2 linked regions of the Rhodothermus marinus genome follow. The main gene of each other region encodes a partner of the protein of the gene in region 2 in a complex. Links are inferred from orthologs where the notes say so. Each region holds a gene or a part of one and is shown on either strand. Other genes may lie near its edges. The genes, in order: tsaE and tsaD.

The links.
Region 1: the proteins of tsaD (region 2) and tsaE are in contact, whole or in part, in a crystal structure (PDB 6N9A), measured with the Thermotoga maritima proteins. The link is inferred for Rhodothermus marinus from one-to-one orthologs. Residues at the interface, in WP_004082750.1 of Thermotoga maritima: Cys10, Asp11, Arg49, His50, Leu82, Gly84, Gly135, Gly136, Glu154, Thr155, Leu156, Asp157, Asp158, Ser159, Glu162, Asp165, Lys166, Arg169, Leu170, Tyr175, Lys213, Thr214, Leu217, Tyr218, Gln221, Arg222, Asn324; in WP_004082108.1 of Thermotoga maritima: Leu37, Gly38, Lys46, Lys57, Val59, Lys60, Ser61, Thr63, Phe64, Thr65, Leu66, Met67, Val69, Pro71, Tyr82, Arg83, Leu84, Asp86, Asp88, Phe89, Asp93, Ile128, Asp130, Glu131, Arg134.

Annotation. Positions count from the first base shown.
Region 1 is NZ_AP019797.1:3,105,762-3,114,111, reverse strand. The notes cover bases 2,542-5,541. They hold tsaE (tRNA (adenosine(37)-N6)-threonylcarbamoyltransferase complex ATPase subunit type 1 TsaE), read right to left. Parts: upstream 4,282-5,541; coding sequence 3,802-4,281; downstream 2,542-3,801. Other genes in these bases: GYH26_RS13560 (response regulator), read right to left, coding at 4,278-5,541; GYH26_RS13570 (NAD(P)-dependent oxidoreductase), read left to right, coding at 3,095-3,817; GYH26_RS13575 (M28 family metallopeptidase), read right to left, coding at 2,542-2,730. Outside these bases: lhgO (L-2-hydroxyglutarate oxidase), read left to right, coding at 1-1,071; more of GYH26_RS13575, read right to left, coding at 1,075-2,541; more of GYH26_RS13560, read right to left, coding at 5,542-5,837; tRNA (guanosine(46)-N7)-methyltransferase TrmB, read left to right, coding at 5,968-6,912; GYH26_RS13550 (DUF433 domain-containing protein), read left to right, coding at 7,126-7,374; GYH26_RS13545 (DUF5615 family PIN-like protein), read left to right, coding at 7,375-7,725; GYH26_RS13540 (hypothetical protein), read left to right, coding at 7,744-7,962; GYH26_RS13535 (RNB domain-containing ribonuclease), read right to left, coding at 7,970-8,350. UniProt on the Escherichia coli protein: Required for the formation of a threonylcarbamoyl group on adenosine at position 37 (t(6)A37) in tRNAs that read codons beginning with adenine.
Region 2 is NZ_AP019797.1:2,811,104-2,819,399, reverse strand. The notes cover bases 5,351-8,296. They hold tsaD (tRNA (adenosine(37)-N6)-threonylcarbamoyltransferase complex transferase subunit TsaD), read right to left. Parts: upstream 7,361-8,296; coding sequence 6,341-7,360; downstream 5,351-6,340. Other genes in these bases: GYH26_RS12210 (LytR C-terminal domain-containing protein), read left to right, coding at 8,053-8,296; GYH26_RS12215 (hypothetical protein), read left to right, coding at 7,518-8,021; pheA (chorismate mutase), read right to left, coding at 5,952-6,317; mltG (endolytic transglycosylase MltG), read right to left, coding at 5,351-5,955. In the rest of the region: proS (proline--tRNA ligase), read right to left, coding at 91-1,581; GYH26_RS12240 (hypothetical protein), read left to right, coding at 1,808-3,211; GYH26_RS12235 (OmpP1/FadL family transporter), read left to right, coding at 3,339-4,937; more of mltG, read right to left, coding at 4,912-5,350.

The sequences.
Region 1 (8,350 bases), 300 kb from region 2 along the record:
CAGACGGGACGCAACTCCGGCGTGATCCATTCCGGTCTGTACTATCGTCCCGGATCGCTCAAGGCCACCTGCTGTCGGGAGGGAAAGTGGGAACTGATCCGATTCTGTGAGGCGGAAGGCATTCCCTGCGAACTCTGTGGCAAGGTGATCGTGGCCGTCGAGGAGGCCGAGCGGCCGCGCCTGCAGACGCTTTACGAGCGCGGGCAGCAGAACGGCGTGGCGTGCACGCTGATCGGTCCCGAGCGGCTCCGGGAGCTGGAGCCGCACGCGCACGGCGTAGCGGCCATCCACGTGCCAGAGGCGGGCATCGTCAGCTACCGGGCGGTGGCCGAGCGGCTTCGCGCAAAGCTGGAGGCGGCCGGCCACCGTGTGGTGCTCGGGGCGCCCGTCACGCGCATCGTGCCGGACGGCCGGGGCGTGGTGCTCGAAACGCCGGCCGGTGCTTTCCGGGCCGACGTGGCCGTGGGTTGCGCCGGACTCTACGCCGATCGGATTGCCCGCATGGACGGCCTGGAGCCCGGCGTCCGCATTTTGCCGTTCCGGGGCGAGTACTACGAACTCCGCCCCGAGCGGCGGCATCTGTGCCGCAATCTGATTTATCCGGTGCCCGATCCGGCCTATCCGTTTCTGGGCGTGCACTTCACGCGCATGATCGACGGCCGCGTCGAGTGCGGTCCCAGCGCCGTGCTGGCCTTTGCCCGCGAGGGCTACCGGCTGACCGACGTGCGCCCGTCCGAGCTATTCGAAATGCTCGGCTACCGGGGTTTCTGGCAACTGGCCCGTCGCCACTGGCGCAAGGGCGTGCAGGAGTTGCTGCAGTCGCTGAGCAAGCGATACTATTTGCGCCAGGCCCGGCGGCTCATCCCCGAGGTGACGCCGGAAGACTTCCTCCCGGCGCCGTCCGGGGTGCGGGCGCAGGCCGTCGATCCCGAAGGACGGCTGGTGGATGACTTCCTCGTGCTGGAGTCGCCGCGCATGGTACACGTGGTCAACGCCCCCTCGCCGGCCGCCACCTCGTCGTTTCGGATCGGCGCGCTGGTCGCCGAACGCGTCCAGGCGCGTTTCGATTGAGGATCAGCTTCCGGCGCGTTGTTGCTCGCGCAGGGCGCGGAAGGGTGTGCCTTCGCGCCAGTTCGGGAAGTCGGTGCTGTTGGCCAGCCGGTAGCCGATGTCGAACAGCAGCCGCAGGTCGTCCACCGCACCGCGCAGGTCCCAGGCCGGATCGTACTCGTCGGAGGGCTTGTGGTAATGCCGCTCGACGTACTCGGCGCGGCGGGCCAGCGTCCAGTCCGGTCCGTGCTCCACGTGGTCAATGCCGGCGTCCAGGTACAGCGCCGGGATGCCTACCCGGGCAAAGCTGAAGTGGTCCGAGCGGTAATAGTAGCCTTTTTCCGGTTCGGGATCGGGCCGCAGGTAACGTCCCTGAGCCTCGGCGGCGGCCGCCGCGTAGTCGTCCAGCTCCGACATGCCGTAGCCGATGACCGTCACGTCGCGCATGGGACCCAGCACGTTCAGGCCGTCCATGTTCAGCACGGCTACGGTCTTTTCGGGCGGGAAGACCGGGTGCGTGGCATAGTAGGCCGAGCCCAGCAGGCCCTGCTCTTCGGCGGTGACGGCCAGGAACAGCACGGAACGGGCGGGCGGCTCGGGCAGCGCCGTGAAGGCCCGCGCCAGCGCCAGCAGGCCGGCCGTGCCCGTGGCGTTGTCGAGCGCGCCGTTGTAGATGCTGTCGCCGGGCAGCGATGGATCGACGCCCAGATGGTCCCAGTGGGCCGTGTAGATCACCACCTCGTCGGGACGCTCCCGGCCCGGCAGGAGCGCCAGCACGTTGCGCGAGCGCACCTCGCGGGTCGTATTGCGCAGCGTGGCCGACAGGCGCAGGCCCAGCGGCACGGCCCGGAAGCCCGGCCGGGCGGCCGCCGCCTTGAGCTGCTCCAGATCCCGGCCGGCCAGCTCGAACAGCCGACGGGCCGACTCATAGGTCAGCCAGCCCTCGATGGCGCACCGGTCCATGTTCTGCTGTTCGTTCACCAGCGTGAACTGAGGACCGGACCAGGAGCCCTGTACCACGGCCCACGGGTAGCCGGCCGGACCGGTCTCGTGGATGATGAGTGCGGCTGCGGCACCCTGGCGGGCGGCTTCCTCGAATTTGTAGGTCCAGCGGCCGTAATAGGTCATGGCCCGGCCGGTGAACAGCGTCGAGTCGCCCGTCGCGTAGCCGGGGTCGTTCACCAGGATCACCACGGTCTTGCCGCGCACGTCCACGCCCGCATAGTCGTTCCAGTCGTACTCGGGCGCCACGATGCCGTAGCCCACGAAGACCACCTCGCTTCCGGTCACCGACACCTCCGGCACCAGCCGTTTGGTCCAGAACATGGCCTCGTCGCCGTAGCGGAAGCGCAGGCGGCCCCGGCGTCCCTGCACTTCCAGTCGGGCCGAGGCCGGATCGGCCGTGATCTCGGCCAGCGGCACTTCCTGGGTATAGCTGTCGCCGTTGCCCGGACGGAGCCCCAGCGCCTGAAATTGCTCGATCAGATAGTTGACCGTCTTTTCTTCGCCCGGTGAGGCAGGTGCCCGGCCCAGAAACTCATCGGAGGCCAGCACCTGGATGTGCTCGGCCAGCAATTCCGGCGTGATGGCCCGGCGGGCCGCTTCGGTGGAATCTTTCCGCCGGCAACCCGTCCACACAAGCACAGGCAGCAAACAGGCGACAAACAGGCGTGTCGTCATGGTTCTTTTCGGTTCGGTTTGAGATTGCGCGCGTGTTCCGCGGGGACCGCTGAGGGCCCTTCGTTTACGCTTCTTAGCGAACTACAAGCACGTTTGTAGTAAGCCACAAGGCGCAGTCGCAGTGGCGTTTGCTAAAAGGCCCGTCGCTTCGTGTCTGTTCACAGGTTCGCTTTGAGCTATTAAGGTACAAAAGCGCGCGCTTTTCGGGGAGGCGAAAGTCGCGGGGCGAGAAAGTTCGAAATGTGCGGCAACTTGCGCGAAGGTAGGGGGTAAGCTTCCGATGCAGGTCCATAAGTCGATCCGGGGCCTTTCTTTCCAATTTTACGAGCGTCGGCCCTCGAGGCGGGCGCGGAGCAGAGGGATCATGACGGTATTGATGGTGGGAGCCACCGGCGCCACGGGGCGGTTGCTGGTGCAGCAATTGTTGGAGCGGGGCGAGCGGGTGCGGGCCATCGTGCGCACGCCTGACAGGCTTTCGGAGCTGCTTGACACGCAGCCGAACCTTTCGCTGATCTATGGAAGCATTTCGGAGTTGAGCGATGCGGAGCTGGCCGCCTACGTGGAAGGGTGGGGGGCGGTGGCCTCGTGCCTGGGCCATCGGGTGAGCTTCCGGGGGATGTTCGGACCGCCGCGACGTCTGGTGACCGACGCGGTGCGGCGACTCTGTCGGGCCGTCCGGCGACACCGACCGGACCGGCCGGTCCGCTTCGCGCTGATGAACACGGCGGGCAACCGCAATCGCGATCTGGACGAACCGTTGCCTTTCCTGCACCGGCTGCTGGAGCGACTGTTGCGTGGCCTGTTGCCGCCACATGCGGACAACGTGGCGGCCGCCGAGTTTTTGCGCACGCGCATCGGTCCGCGGGACGAATTCATCGAGTGGGTGGCCGTGCGTCCGGATGCCCTTCAGGACGAGGCGGCCGTCTCGGCCTACGAGGTGCATCCGTCGCCCACGCGCAGCGCACTGCTCGACGCCGGAGCCACCAGCCGGATCAACGTGGCGCACTTCATGGCCCGGCTGCTCACCGAAGAGGCGCTCTGGAACCGCTGGAAAGGGCAGATGCCGGTCATTTACAACCGGGCCTGACGTCCGTCGGGCGAAGGAGGCGCCTCGTGCCAGGTGATGCGGCGACGATCGCCGCCCAGGTGTTCGAGCCGCAGGCGCAGCGCGTGCGGGGGCAGCAACGGCTCGACGCGATCGGCCCATTCGACGACGCTCACGCCGTCGCCATAAAAGTATTCCTCGTAGCCCAGGTCGAAGAACTCTTCCAGGTTGCGCAGGCGGTAGGCGTCGAAGTGGTAGAGCGGCAGCCGTCCGTCCCGGTACTCGTGCACGAGCGTGAACGTGGGGCTGCTGACCTCCACGTCGGGAATGCCCAGGCCCGCCGCGATCCCTTTGACCAGTTGCGTTTTGCCCGCGCCCAGGTCGCCATAGAGCGCCACCACGTCGCCCGGCCGGAGGTGTTCGGCCAGGCGCCGCCCCAGCGCATGCGTGGCCTCGGGGCTGTCCGTCTCGCAGGGCAACAGATCGGTCCGTGCAGCGGTGCTCATAAGGTCCGGGGACGCAGGGTAACGATCGGCACGATCATCTCCTGCAGCGACACGCCGCCATGCTGGAACGTGTCGCGGTACAGGTTCACGTAGTGGTGGTAATTCGTCGGATAGACGAAGTAGTAGTCTTCTTTGGCGAGCAGGTAGGTGGTCGTCACGCTGCTTCGCGGCAGACCGAAGGGCAGCGGGTCGCGCACGAGGATGGCGTGGCGCTCGTCGCCACGCAGGTTGCGGCCGAACTTGAACCGGAGCGCCGTCGAGGTTTCGCGATCGCCCAGTACTTTCGTGGGGTGCAGGCAGCGGATGGCGCCGTGGTCGGTCGTCAGGATGATCGTGCAGCGCTGGCGGGCCAGCTCCTGAAAAGCCTGGTAGAGCCAGGAATGCTCGAACCAGGTGCGCGTCAGTGCCCGGTAAGCGCGCTCGTCCGGAGCAATCTCTTTAAGCACGTCCGAGTCGGAGCGGCTGTGCGCCAGAATGTCGACGAAGTTCACGACGATGGCGCTCAGGTCGTGCTGCAGGAAGTCGTTCACCTGGCGGGCGAAGGCGCGGCCGTCGGCGGCGCCGATGAGCTTTTCGTAGCGGATGCGCGCGCGCAGGCGGCGCCGCTCGAAGAAGTCGTGCAGGAACGTCTCTTCGTTGCGGTTGCGGCTGCTTTCGCCTTCTTCGGCCTCGGACCAGGCGTCCGGGTAACGCCGGGCCAGATCACGCGGCAGCAGCCCGCTGAAGATTGCGTTGCGGGCGTACGGCGTGGCTGTGGGCAGCAGCGAAAAGTGGAAGTGCAGCTCCAGGTCGAACAGCGGCGCCAGCAGTCGTTCGAACTCCAGCCACTGGTCGAAGCGCATGCAGTCGATGACGAAAAACAGCACGGGCCGTCCTTCGTCGAGTGCCGGCAGCACGAAGCGGGGCAGCACCTCGTGCGAGAGTACGGGCCGGTCTTTGTCGGGTTGCGACGCCAGCCAGTCGGGGTATACGTCCTCGATGTAACGTCCGAAGACCCGGTTGGCCTCGCGGAACTGGTCTTCCAGAATCTGGCGGGCGCCTTCGTCGCCTTCCAGCTCCAGATCGAAGCGGGTGAGCCGGCGGTACAGGTCCACCCATTCATCGGGCGAGAGCGGCCCCTGCAACGCAGCCGCAATGCGGGCAAAGGCCTGCAGGTATTCCTGCGAGACTTTTTCGCTTCGGATGCGGGGTTGTTCGAGCAGGCGCTTGCAGGTGAGCAGGATCTGGCTCGGGTTGACGGGTTTGGTCAGGTAGTCGCTGATCTGGCGGCCCAGCGCTTCTTCCATGAGATGCTCTTCTTCGCTCTTGGTGACGAGCACCACGGGCAGCTCCGGCGCGATCGCCTTGATTTCGGAGAGCGTCTCCAGACCACCCATGCCCGGCATCTGCTCGTCGAGCAGCACCACGTCGAAGTGCTGGCGGCGCACCTGCTCGACGGCGTCGGCGCCGTTCGTGACGCTGGTCACCTCATAGCCCTTCGTTTCCAGAAACAGAATGTGCGGCCGAAGCAGTTCGATCTCGTCGTCGGCCCAGAGAATGCGTGGTTTTCCCGGCATGTGCATGCGCTGCTTGGTTCAATCCCTGCAAAAAACGGCGGATGAGGGAAACCCCCCGCCGCTTCTGGCTATAACGTACGCCCCGGACAGGCGATCCGGTTTGCCAGGGTTTTGAACGAACGGCCTGCTCATGATATTGCGTACCGGACAGTTCACCTTCCCGACGCCGCCCGCGCAGCTCTTCGGCCGCGAGGCGCCGCTGATGCTGGAGATCGGCTTCGGCGACGGCGGCTTTCTGACGGACTGGGCGGCGCGTCACCCGGACTGGAACGTGCTGGGCGTGGAGATTTCGCCGGGCTCGATGCGGCGGGCGTTCGGGCGGGTGCGCCGGGCCGGTCTGACCAACGTGCGGCTCTATCTGGGCCAGGCCCGCTTTCTGGTGCGTAACGTGTTGCCGCAGCGCAGCCTGTCGCTGGTGTACGTGAACTTCCCGGATCCCTGGCCCAAAAAGCGCCACCAGGAGCGGCGGCTGTTGCAGGCGCCGTTTTTCGAGCTACTTTCCACCCGACTGGCCGACGGCGGGGCGCTTCGGCTGACCACCGACGACGCGCCGTATTTTTCTTTCGCGCTGGAAGAGGCCGAAAAGACCGGGCTGTATCGGATCGAAGTGACCGAGCCGCCGCCGGAGACGCGCCAGACCAAGTACGCGCGTAAGTGGCAGGCCCAGCAGAAACCCATTTACCACGCCGTCTTTACGAAGCAGGCCGAGGCTTCCGATCCGTTTCCTCCGTCCATCGAACGCTACGACGTCATGCACCACGCACTGCTGGAAGGGACGCTCCCCGAACTGGAACGCTTCGAGAAACTGGTCCACGCTTTCCGAGGCGGTCACGTGATCGTGCTCGAAGCCTACCGGACGCTTGACGGCACCGGGTTGCTGTTTCTGGTGCGAATTGAAGAGGAGGACCTGACGCAGGAAGTGCTGGTCGAAGCGCGTCCGAAGGATGGAAAGGTGCTCGTGCGCGTGCTTCCGTTCGGCCTTCCGCTCTCGACGCGAGGCACGCGCGAGGCGATCCGGTGCCTGACCGAATGGCTGGAAGCGCAGGGCATGCGTCTGGCCGAAGCGTTTTTCTGAAATTAAGTGCGCACCTGCTTGTAGTGCGCTACGGAGCGTAAGCGAAGTGGCGTCCCTGTTGGTGCCTTGCGCCTGACCACGAGCGCGCTCGTACCTTTGCTGCTGCATCTGCATCTCGAACGCGTTTGGGGTAAGGCTCATGGAACCTGTAGTAACGCTACCGGTAGCCCGGTGTATCGCCGGGAAGAATGGGCATGCAAACTGTGACGCCTCATGAAAGAAGCGCAATTGCTGCAGCGTATTGTTGTCGATCCAAAAGTAATGGCAGGAAAGCCGGTTATTCGGGGGACGCGGCTGCCGGTGGAATATATTCTGAAATTGCTGGCGCATGGGGCCACGGTCGAGGAAATTCTTCAGGAGTACTCCGGGCTTACGCACGAAGACATTCAGGCCTGTCTCTTGTTTGCGACCAGAGTGCTCGAAAAGACAGATTTTATGCCACTGATTGCGTCAGAAGAGTAGATGCGCTTCATGGTGGATGAATGTACCGGTCCTGCTGTAGCGAAGTGGTTGCGTGCGCAGGGATATGAGGGATTTTCTGTGTATGACGAGGCGCGCGGGGTGGATGATGAGACGCTTCTTCAGAAAGCATTTGCCGAGAACTGGATATTGATTACGAACGATAAGCACTTTGGGGAAAAGATTTATCGCGAGCGACATCCCCATCGAGGCGTTGTGCTTCTGAGATTGGAAGATGAGCGATCGGTAACAAAGATTGCAGTACTGCAACGTTTGCTCCAGCGTTACGGGGAACGACTGACCGATCAATTTGTCGTGGTCAGCGAAGCAGGCGTACGATTCGCCCGGGAGTGAACGCGATGGGTTTGAGCCATGTCGATGGTGCGCCGACTTGTTGCGGTGTTGCTGCTGGCCGACGGGCTGATTACCGTCGTCTGGGGCCCCGGTTTTTTGCGCTGGCAGCGTCGGTGGATGCCCGCCTGGTACCGGCCGGTGCTGGACGGTCTGCTCCGCTGGCCCGAATGGCTCCTTCGCCTTGGCGCTGCTCTGGAGGCCGGGCTGGGATGGTGGCTGTGGAAGCGCAGCGCCTGAACGAAAATCAGGCCCGTTGCAGGCGGAGGCGGCCGCGGCGGGGATCGATCGCTTCGGGACGTACGGCGACACGGTCGCCGGGCGTCAGCGCATCGGCCGTGGCCAGCAGGCCGCGCAGGCCGTAGGGCTGCAGCTCGACAAGATAGCCGGCCGGGCGACGGGCCACGACGATCGCCTCGAAGGTCTGCTCCGCGTGGCGTTCGAGCCAGACCAGCGCCCAGTAGCGGGTGGCCTGCTGTTCCAGCGCCCGGGCCTCGCGTTCGGCCGCCTCGGCGGTGGCCAGCACTTCGAACAGCCGGGTGGTGTCGTACGGGAGCGGCGCGTCGGCCAGCGCAGCCACGATCTGACGCTGCAGGGCCAGGTCGGCATAGCGCCGGATCGGCGAGGT
Region 2 (8,296 bases):
TGACAGTTACAGCAATCGTCGTAGCAATCAAGGCAGGCGGGTGGCGGATGGTTATGTTTGCTTGAAGTTATCGACGGCAGAGCCCCGATTTCAATAGGCCTTGGCAAAAACCACGCGCTGTTTGGACGGCTTGCCGGTCAGCATGTCGCGGCCTTCCTCGCGCGTGCCGAGCGCTTCGGCATCGCGATCGAGCGGGATGCAGCGAATGGTCGCCCTGGTTTCTTCCTTGATGCGCGCTTCGGTTTCCGGCGTGCCGTCCCAGTGGGCCAGGATGAAGCCGCCCTTTTCTTCCAGCACCTCCTTGAATTCCTCGTAGGTGTCGACGCGCGTGGTCATCTCGTCGCGGAAGGCGCGGGCCCGCGCCAGCAGGTTCTGCTGGATGTCTTCGAGCAGCGTGCGCACGCGCTCGGCCAGGCCCTCCTGTGGCACCGTCTCCTTGGTGCGTGTGTCGCGGCGGGCCAGTTCGACCGTGCCCTGCTCGACGTCGCGGGGACCGATGGCCACGCGCACCGGGACGCCCTGCACCTCGTATTCGTTGAACTTCCAGCCGGGCCGGTGCGTCTCGCGTGCGTCGAGCTTGACCGTGAAGCCGGCATCTTTCAGCTCGCGCTCGATGCGCCCGGCCTGCTCCAGTACGGCCGACTTTTCAACGTCGTTGCGGAAGATGGGGATGATCACCACCTGGGTGGGCGCCAGACGCGGCGGCAGGACCAGCCCCTGATCGTCCGAATGCGTCATGACCAGCGCCCCGATCAGGCGCGTCGAAACGCCCCACGAGGTGGCCCAGACGTATTCGAGTTCGTTGTTTTTGTTCTGAAACTTGCAGTCGAACGCTTTTGCGAAGTTCTGGCCCAGGAAGTGGCTGGTGCCGGCCTGCAGCGCCCGGCCGTCCTGCATGAGCGCCTCGATGCAATAAGTATCGACCGCACCGGCAAAGCGCTCGCTGGGCGTCTTGACGCCCTGAATGACCGGCATGGCCATGTACTCTTCGGCGAACGTCGTGTAGATGTCCAGAATGCGCAGCGCCTCCTCGATGGCCTCCTCCCGGGTGGCGTGGGCCGTGTGACCTTCCTGCCAGAGGAATTCCATGGTGCGCAGGAACAGCCGCGTGCGCATTTCCCAGCGCACCACGTTCGCCCACTGGTTGATCAGGATGGGCAGGTCGCGCCACGACTGAATCCAGCGGCTGAACGCGTCCCAGATGATCGTCTCGCTGGTGGGACGGACGATCAGGTTTTCTTCGAGCTTCGATTCCGGATCGGGAATGAGCTGACCCTGTTCGTCGATCTTCAGCCGGGAGTGCGTCACCACGGCGCACTCCTTGGCGAAGCCTTCGACGTGCTCGGCCTCTTTCGCCAGAAACGATTGCGGGATGAACAGCGGGAAATAGGCGTTTTCGTGGCCGGTTTCTTTGAACATGCGGTCGAGTACGGCCCGCATGTTCTCCCAGAGCGCATAGCCGTTGGGAAGGATGATCATGCAGCCCCGCACGGGCGAGTAGTCGGCCAGCTTGGCCGCCCGCACGACATCGACGTACCACTGGGCGTAGTCGACCGAGCGCGGTGTGATGACGTCAGCCATACTGTACAGCGGTTGAAAGCAAAACAGGACACGACAAACCGTCGGCGGCTCTCTAACGCTTCAAGCGCCGCAAAAGTCGATTTCGGCCTGCAATTTGGTTCTTTTTTTATCAGGAAAGCGTCCGCGAATATAGGGGCGCGGGTGCTTGCAGGCAAGCCGCCAAACCTTTTGCAATGCCCCGACGTTAACACCGTGAACACCCCGTTAACCAGACCGGGCCCGAGCCATGAACCGCCTGCTGCAACGCCTTCACACAACGGAACCGGCCCGCGGTAGTTTCTGGAGCCTGCTGCTGGCCGGCCTGCTTCTGCTGGGACTGACGGGCTGCTACACGCAGCTGGCGGCCACCGAGCGGGTCTATTACGAGGAAGAAGAAGCCTACGAACGGCAGCCGGATCGGGTCATCGTCGAACGCTACGACGACGACAGCACGGTCATCAAGGAGTACTACTACTACGACCGTTCGCCGTATTACTACCGCCGCTATTTTGCCCGCTTCTACGGCGATCCGTTCTTCTACTACGACTGCTTCGATCCGTTTTACTACGATCCGTTCTACTGTGACCCCTTCTACTACGGACCGTCGTTTCGCTTCCGGCTGAGCTTCTACTTCGGCGATCCGTTCTTCTACTGGCCGCCGGTTTACCACGGCCATTACTGGTTCTACGGATTCGGCTATTACTACTACAGCCCTTACTACTGGTGGGCGTACGCCCCGGGCTATCACTACCATTTCTATGCGCCCTATCGGGGACGCGTCGTCTGGAATTATGCGCCGCGGGGTTCGTCGCTGGGGCGTAGCGCCTGGATCGGTCGCAGCCCGCGCACCGTGGGGCGGAGCGGCTACGAGCGCGACGACATGCGCACGCGGTCGGTCGTCCGCACCACGCGGAGCACGGCGGTGACGCCGCGCAGTTCGTCGACCGGTGTGGAGCGGCGTACCACGCAGGAGGCAACGCAGACGCGTGCCCGCACGGTAACGCGCACGCGCGACACGCAGGTGCGCAGCTCCGAGCGGCCTCGTACGACGACCGGGCGCTCGACTGTGACGCGCGAGGCAACGCGCTCCGGTGAGCGGAGTCGTTCGACCGTGACGCGCGAAGCGTCGCGTTCCGGCGATCGCGGTGCGGCGGTGCGGCCTGAATCGCAGCGGCCCACGGTGACGCGCCAGCCGAGTACGCAGGGCACGACGCCGCGGACGGAGCGGGCCCCGGCCACGCGTTCGGGCGACCAGCCCGCCCGTTCCACGACGCGCACGCGGCCGCGTGGGGGCAACGACGACCGACAGGAGCTGCAGTACCGCCCGGAAGCGGGGCGCACCTACCGGGCGCCGGCCATCCAGACCTCGGCACCGGAGCGTTCGTCGACGGTGATTCGCCCGACGCCCCCTCCGCCGCAGGTGCGGACCTCGGCGCCGGAACGCTCCCGGACGACGGTGCGTGCGACGCCGCCTGCGCCGCAGATGCAGACCACGCCGCCGCGTTCCAGTGCTCCTGCGCCGCGGGTGCAGTCGGCACCGGCGCCGCGTCCGGCTCCGGCCGTCCGTTCCTCCGGAAGCCGTCCATCGAGCGGCAGCCGGGCGCCGGCCCGGAGCAGCGGTGGACGCGGTAGTTCCAGGGGCGGCCACTGATCGCCTGAATCGTATGGCGGAAGGCTTCTCGCAACCGAGCCCGCGTCAGGGCCGACCGGCGCGGGCTTTCGCATGGAGGCGGCGCAGCCGATCGGGTAACCTCTTTCACCAGGCATGAATGCGGACCATGAAGTACGCCGTTCGATCCCTTTCGAGTGGACTCTGCCTGCTGATGCTGCTGGTAATGCAGGCCCATGCGCAGACCGTGGATGACGCCTGGCGTTTTTCGCAGCGACTCCCGGGCGTCGGTGCACGCCTGACGGCCATGAGCGGCGCCAGCGCGGCCGGACTGGCCGACTATGGCGCGCTGTTCAGCAATCCGGCCGGGCTGGGCTACTACCGGGCCTCGGAAGTGTCCGGCGGATTGACCTGGCTGAATGCCCGTGATGCGGCCACCTACCATGTGCCCGGCAATCGCTTCGACTGGGAAAGCGAGCTACGCGCCACCAACCTGGATCACCTGGTGGCCGTCTACAAGGTGCCCACCGTGCGCGGGTCGCTCGTACTGGGTATGGCCTACGCCCGCGTGGCCGACTTCACCCGCCGCCTCTACTTCCAGGGCGACAACGACGCCAACTCGATCACCGACTCCTACCTTCCGTATCCGGACGAATACACGGTGACTTCGGACGGCGCGCTTCAGTTCAACAGCGACATTCCCTTCATCGCCTATCAGGCCGGGGCGATCGAATTTCTGCCTTCGGAATATGAAGCCGGACGCTATCCATTCTATCAGGCCGTGGCGCCCGGAACCACCATTCGGCAGACCGGCGAAGTGACCGAAGAGGGCGGGTTGCATGAGCTGAGCTTCGGCGGAGCCATCGAAGCAGCCCCCGACCTGTTTCTGGGGCTTTCGGTCGGGATCGTCACCGGCTCCTATCGCTTCGAGCGCCAGTACGAGGAGGACGATTTCCGCAACGAGAACACGCCGGACCTGTATGCCGTAGCGGTCGAAGGGGGATTTCTGTACGGATTTGACTACCTGCTTGCGCAGGATTATTTCGAGTCGGACCTGCAGGGCTTCAGCGTGCGGGCAGGGCTGTCGGCGCGGCTCTCGCCGAGCTGGCGGCTGGGTGTCGGCGTGGAAACGCCGGTCTTTTTCTCCGTGCAGGAAGACTACGGTACCGAACTGGAGACCTTCTTCGACGAAGGCGGCTCGCTTCGGTATGGCGGCCAGCCCGGCGATGCCGGCACGGGCTCATTCGACTACGAAATCCGCACGCCCTGGCGGCTTAGGGCGGGCGTTGCCTACCAGACCCGGCAACTCCACGTGGGACTGGACCTGGAGCTGGTCGACTGGTCGCAGATGCGCTTCGATGCGTCCACCAACCGCAGCTTCATCCAGGACCTGAACCGCCAGGTGCGGGACACGATGGAGCCGGTGGTCAATACCCGGCTGGGACTGGCCTACCAGATGGGCGGTACCACGCTCTACGGTGGTGTGGCCGTTTTTCCGGATCCCCATAAATCGGAAATCCGGGAGGCGGAGGCCGATCGCCGACGCGTTTTCGGTTCGCTGGGCGTTTCCATTCAACTGGCCGAGTCGTTTCGGCTGAACATCGGCTGGGCGCAGGAGCAGTTCGACGACTACTATCAGCCCTACGGCGACGTGGAGCGGCCGCCCTATGTGCGCGAAGAGGTGCGGCGGAATCGATTCGTGATCGGACTGACCTACACGTTCCAGCCGCCGCGTGCCCGGGCTACCCGTCCGCCCCGCCGTCGGTAGTGTCGCGGGCCTGGCGTCGGCGCTGTTCCATGAGGCGGCGGTAGCGGTTGGCCGCGCGCACGTGCTCCCGGAAGGTGCGGCTGAAGACGTGTCCGCCTTCGCCATCGGCCACGAAGTACAGGTAGTCGTGCCGTTCGGCATGCAGCACGGCGTCGATGGCGTCGGGGGAAGGATTGGTGATCGGGCCGGGTGGCAGGCCGCGAAAGCGATACGTGTTGTAGGGATGGTCGATCTGGTAGTCGGCAAAGAGCAGGCGGCGCTTCTGGCCTTCCAGTTGAAGAACGGCGTACTGTACGGTCGGGTCGGCCTGCAGCGGCATGCCCCGGCGCAGGCGGTTCAGGTAGACCCCCGCAATGCGGGGACGCTCTTCCGGTCCGGCTTCCCATTCGACGATGGAGGCCAGCGTGACGACTTCGTCGATGGACAGCCCCAGGCTGTCGGCGCGGGCGCGCCGTTCGGGTGTGAAGAAGTCGAGGAAGTGCTGATGTACGCGCCGGATCACCGTGCGTGGGTCGGTGAGCCAGTAGAAGAAGTAGGTGTCGGGCAGCAGGCGCCCGAAGAGGTGCAGCGTGTCGGTTCCCAGTTCGGCGGCCAGGCTGCTGTCGCGCAGCGCGGCCAGCAGGGAGTCGGGCACGCAGGCGAGCGTCCGGCAGACGACGGCCGCCACCACCTCGGCCCGTGAGCCCGGCGGGATGGTCACCCGGACGGGCGTCTGCAGGCCCCGGCGCAGGACACTGAGTAGGTGGTAGTTGGACGCGCCGGCCTCGAACGTGTAGTAGCCCGCTTTGATCTGGCGGTGCCATCCGGTCAGGCGGGCCAGCCAGACGAACGAGGCGCGATGGCGCAGGATGCCCGCCGCCTGCAGCGAATCCACCACCTGCTCGAAGCTCGCCGCCCGGGGGATCTTCACGCCGCGCGTGCCTTCGAACGGCGGGGTGTTGGGCGCCAGCGCGATCCAGACCAATCCACCGGCCAGCAGCAACAGGACCAGTACGGCTCCAGCAATCCAGCGCTTCATTCAGCTTCCGGGGGGAGATCCTGGTATTTCTGGCGTTCCAGCGCGCGCGTTTCGTCGATCACGCGCTCGAACAGACGGCGGACGGCTTCGTTGGAGAGCGGCCCTTCGTTGGCCGCCAGCACGTTGCGCAGCACCTCCTCTTCGCGCTCGGGCACGTAGACGGGCAGGCCCAGCTTCTTCTTGATGTAGCCGATGATGTTGGCGCAGCGGGCGCGTTCGTTGAGCAGGCGTAGGATCGCCCGGTCGATCTCGTCGATGCGACGACGCCAGGGGATCATGTCCGCCTCGGTGGGCGACTCCGGCAGCTCCGGACGGTGGTTCTGGGCGTGGTCGATGGCGCTGTGGAGCTGTTCGAGCGACATAGGCGATCGAAAGAAACCAGGTTTCAGACGGTCAGCGCCGGGACGGCCGCCAGCGTCAGCGGGCTTTCGAGCCCGGCGCATGCCTTGAAGTAACCGGTGATGGCGATCATGGCCGCGTTGTCCATGCAGTAGGCCAGCGGTGGAATATACAACCGGACGTCCAGCTCCTCGGCCAGCGCCTGGGCGGCAGCACGCAACGCCGAGTTGGCCGAGACGCCGCCCACGATGGCCACGTGCCGGAGACCGGTATCCTGAATGGCCCGCCGCAGGGCGTCGATCAATACATCGACAACGGCCTGCTGAAACGCGGCGCAGAGATCGGCGCGATGCTGCGCGAGCAGACGGGCCCGCTCGGCCTCCGGGAACTGATCGAGGTAGTAGCGCACGGCCGTTTTCAGACCACTGAACGAGAAGTCGTAGCCTTCCAGGCGCGGGCGTGGGAAGGCCACAAAGTTCGGATCGCCCTGGCGGGCCAACCGGTCGATTTCCGGTCCACCCGGATAGCCCAGTCCCAGCAGGCGGGCGACCTTGTCGAAGGCCTCGCCGGCCGCGTCGTCGCGCGTGCGTCCCAGCAGGGTGTGGCGGAAGCCTTCATCGACGCGCATGAGCTGGGTGTGCCCGCCGGAGACGATCAGGCACAGGTAGGGAAACGGCGGCGAAGGCGGCTCGATGAAGACCGAGTAGATGTGGCCTTCCAGGTGGTTGACCCCGATGAGCGGACGCCCCAGTCCCAGCGCAAAGGCTTTGGCAAAGCTCAGGCCCACCAGCAGCGAGCCGACCAGTCCCGGGCCATAGGTGACGGCGATGGCGTCCAGGTCGCGGGGCGTCAGGCCGGCTTCCTGCAGCGCCTGGCGCACGACCGGAACGATGCGTCGCTGGTGGTCACGCGAGGCCAGTTCGGGCACTACGCCGCCGTAGCGCAGGTGCGTGCGCTGCTGGGAAGCAACCACGTTCGAGCGCAGCTTACCCTTGACGACCACGGCCGCGGCCGTGTCGTCGCACGACGTTTCGATGCCGAGAATGACGCGAGCCTGCGTGATCACGGATCGATCGGCTACAAACACGTTCAGGGCTGAAAGGCATGCAACAGCGCGCGAAAGGTTTCCATCCGGGCAACAATTGACCGTAAACACCGTTCTTGACAATGACGGCCGGATCATGTACACTATAAGCACGACGCTCCTAACCGCAGAAAAAGCCATGCGTAAGACCTTCCTGCTGATCGGCCTGGTGGTGCTGCTGGGCGTGACCGCCCCGGCGCAGGCGCAGCTTCGCGCCGATGTTTCTTCGGCCGTGCAGCGCGCGCCGATACGGCTTTACAATCCGGGCACCGGCTTTTCGCTGAGCGATCTGTTCAGCCCGGAGCATTTCCGCATGCAGCACTCCTACGAGATGAGCATGGGCACCATCGGCGGCTACAGCTACTCGCTGGGCGTCTACACGAACTCGATGCTCTGGCAGTTCAGCGACAAGCTGGCGGCGCGGGTAGATATTGGCGTGGCGCATTCGCCATTTGGTGGTAGTCTGGGCCTGAACCGACGCCCGCAGATCTTCCTGCGCAATGCCGAAATTGCCTACCGGCCGCGCGAGAACATGCTGTTCCAGTTCACCGTGCGGCAGAGTCCGTACGGCTACTTCATGGCGCCGTATGGCTATTATCCGTTTCGGAGTTCAGAGCGGGCCCTGTTCTGGAACGACCACTGAGGGCGACGCGCGCACCTGCTGACCGTGCGCTATGACGAAAAAGACGAGGCGCGGGGAAAAGAGGCGTTCCAGAAGGCTCGAAAATCTGCTGCTCATTCTTCTGGTCGGGAGCGTCGGGGTGCTGCTGTACGCGCTGGGCGTGCGCCTGCTGGCGCCACGTGTCGATCCGGTCCGGGAAGCCAATCCGGCCCATCTGGTGGGCGACATCATCCAGCTCGAGGTGCGCAACGGGTGCGGGGTGGACGGTGTAGCGGCGCGCACGACGCGCTATCTGC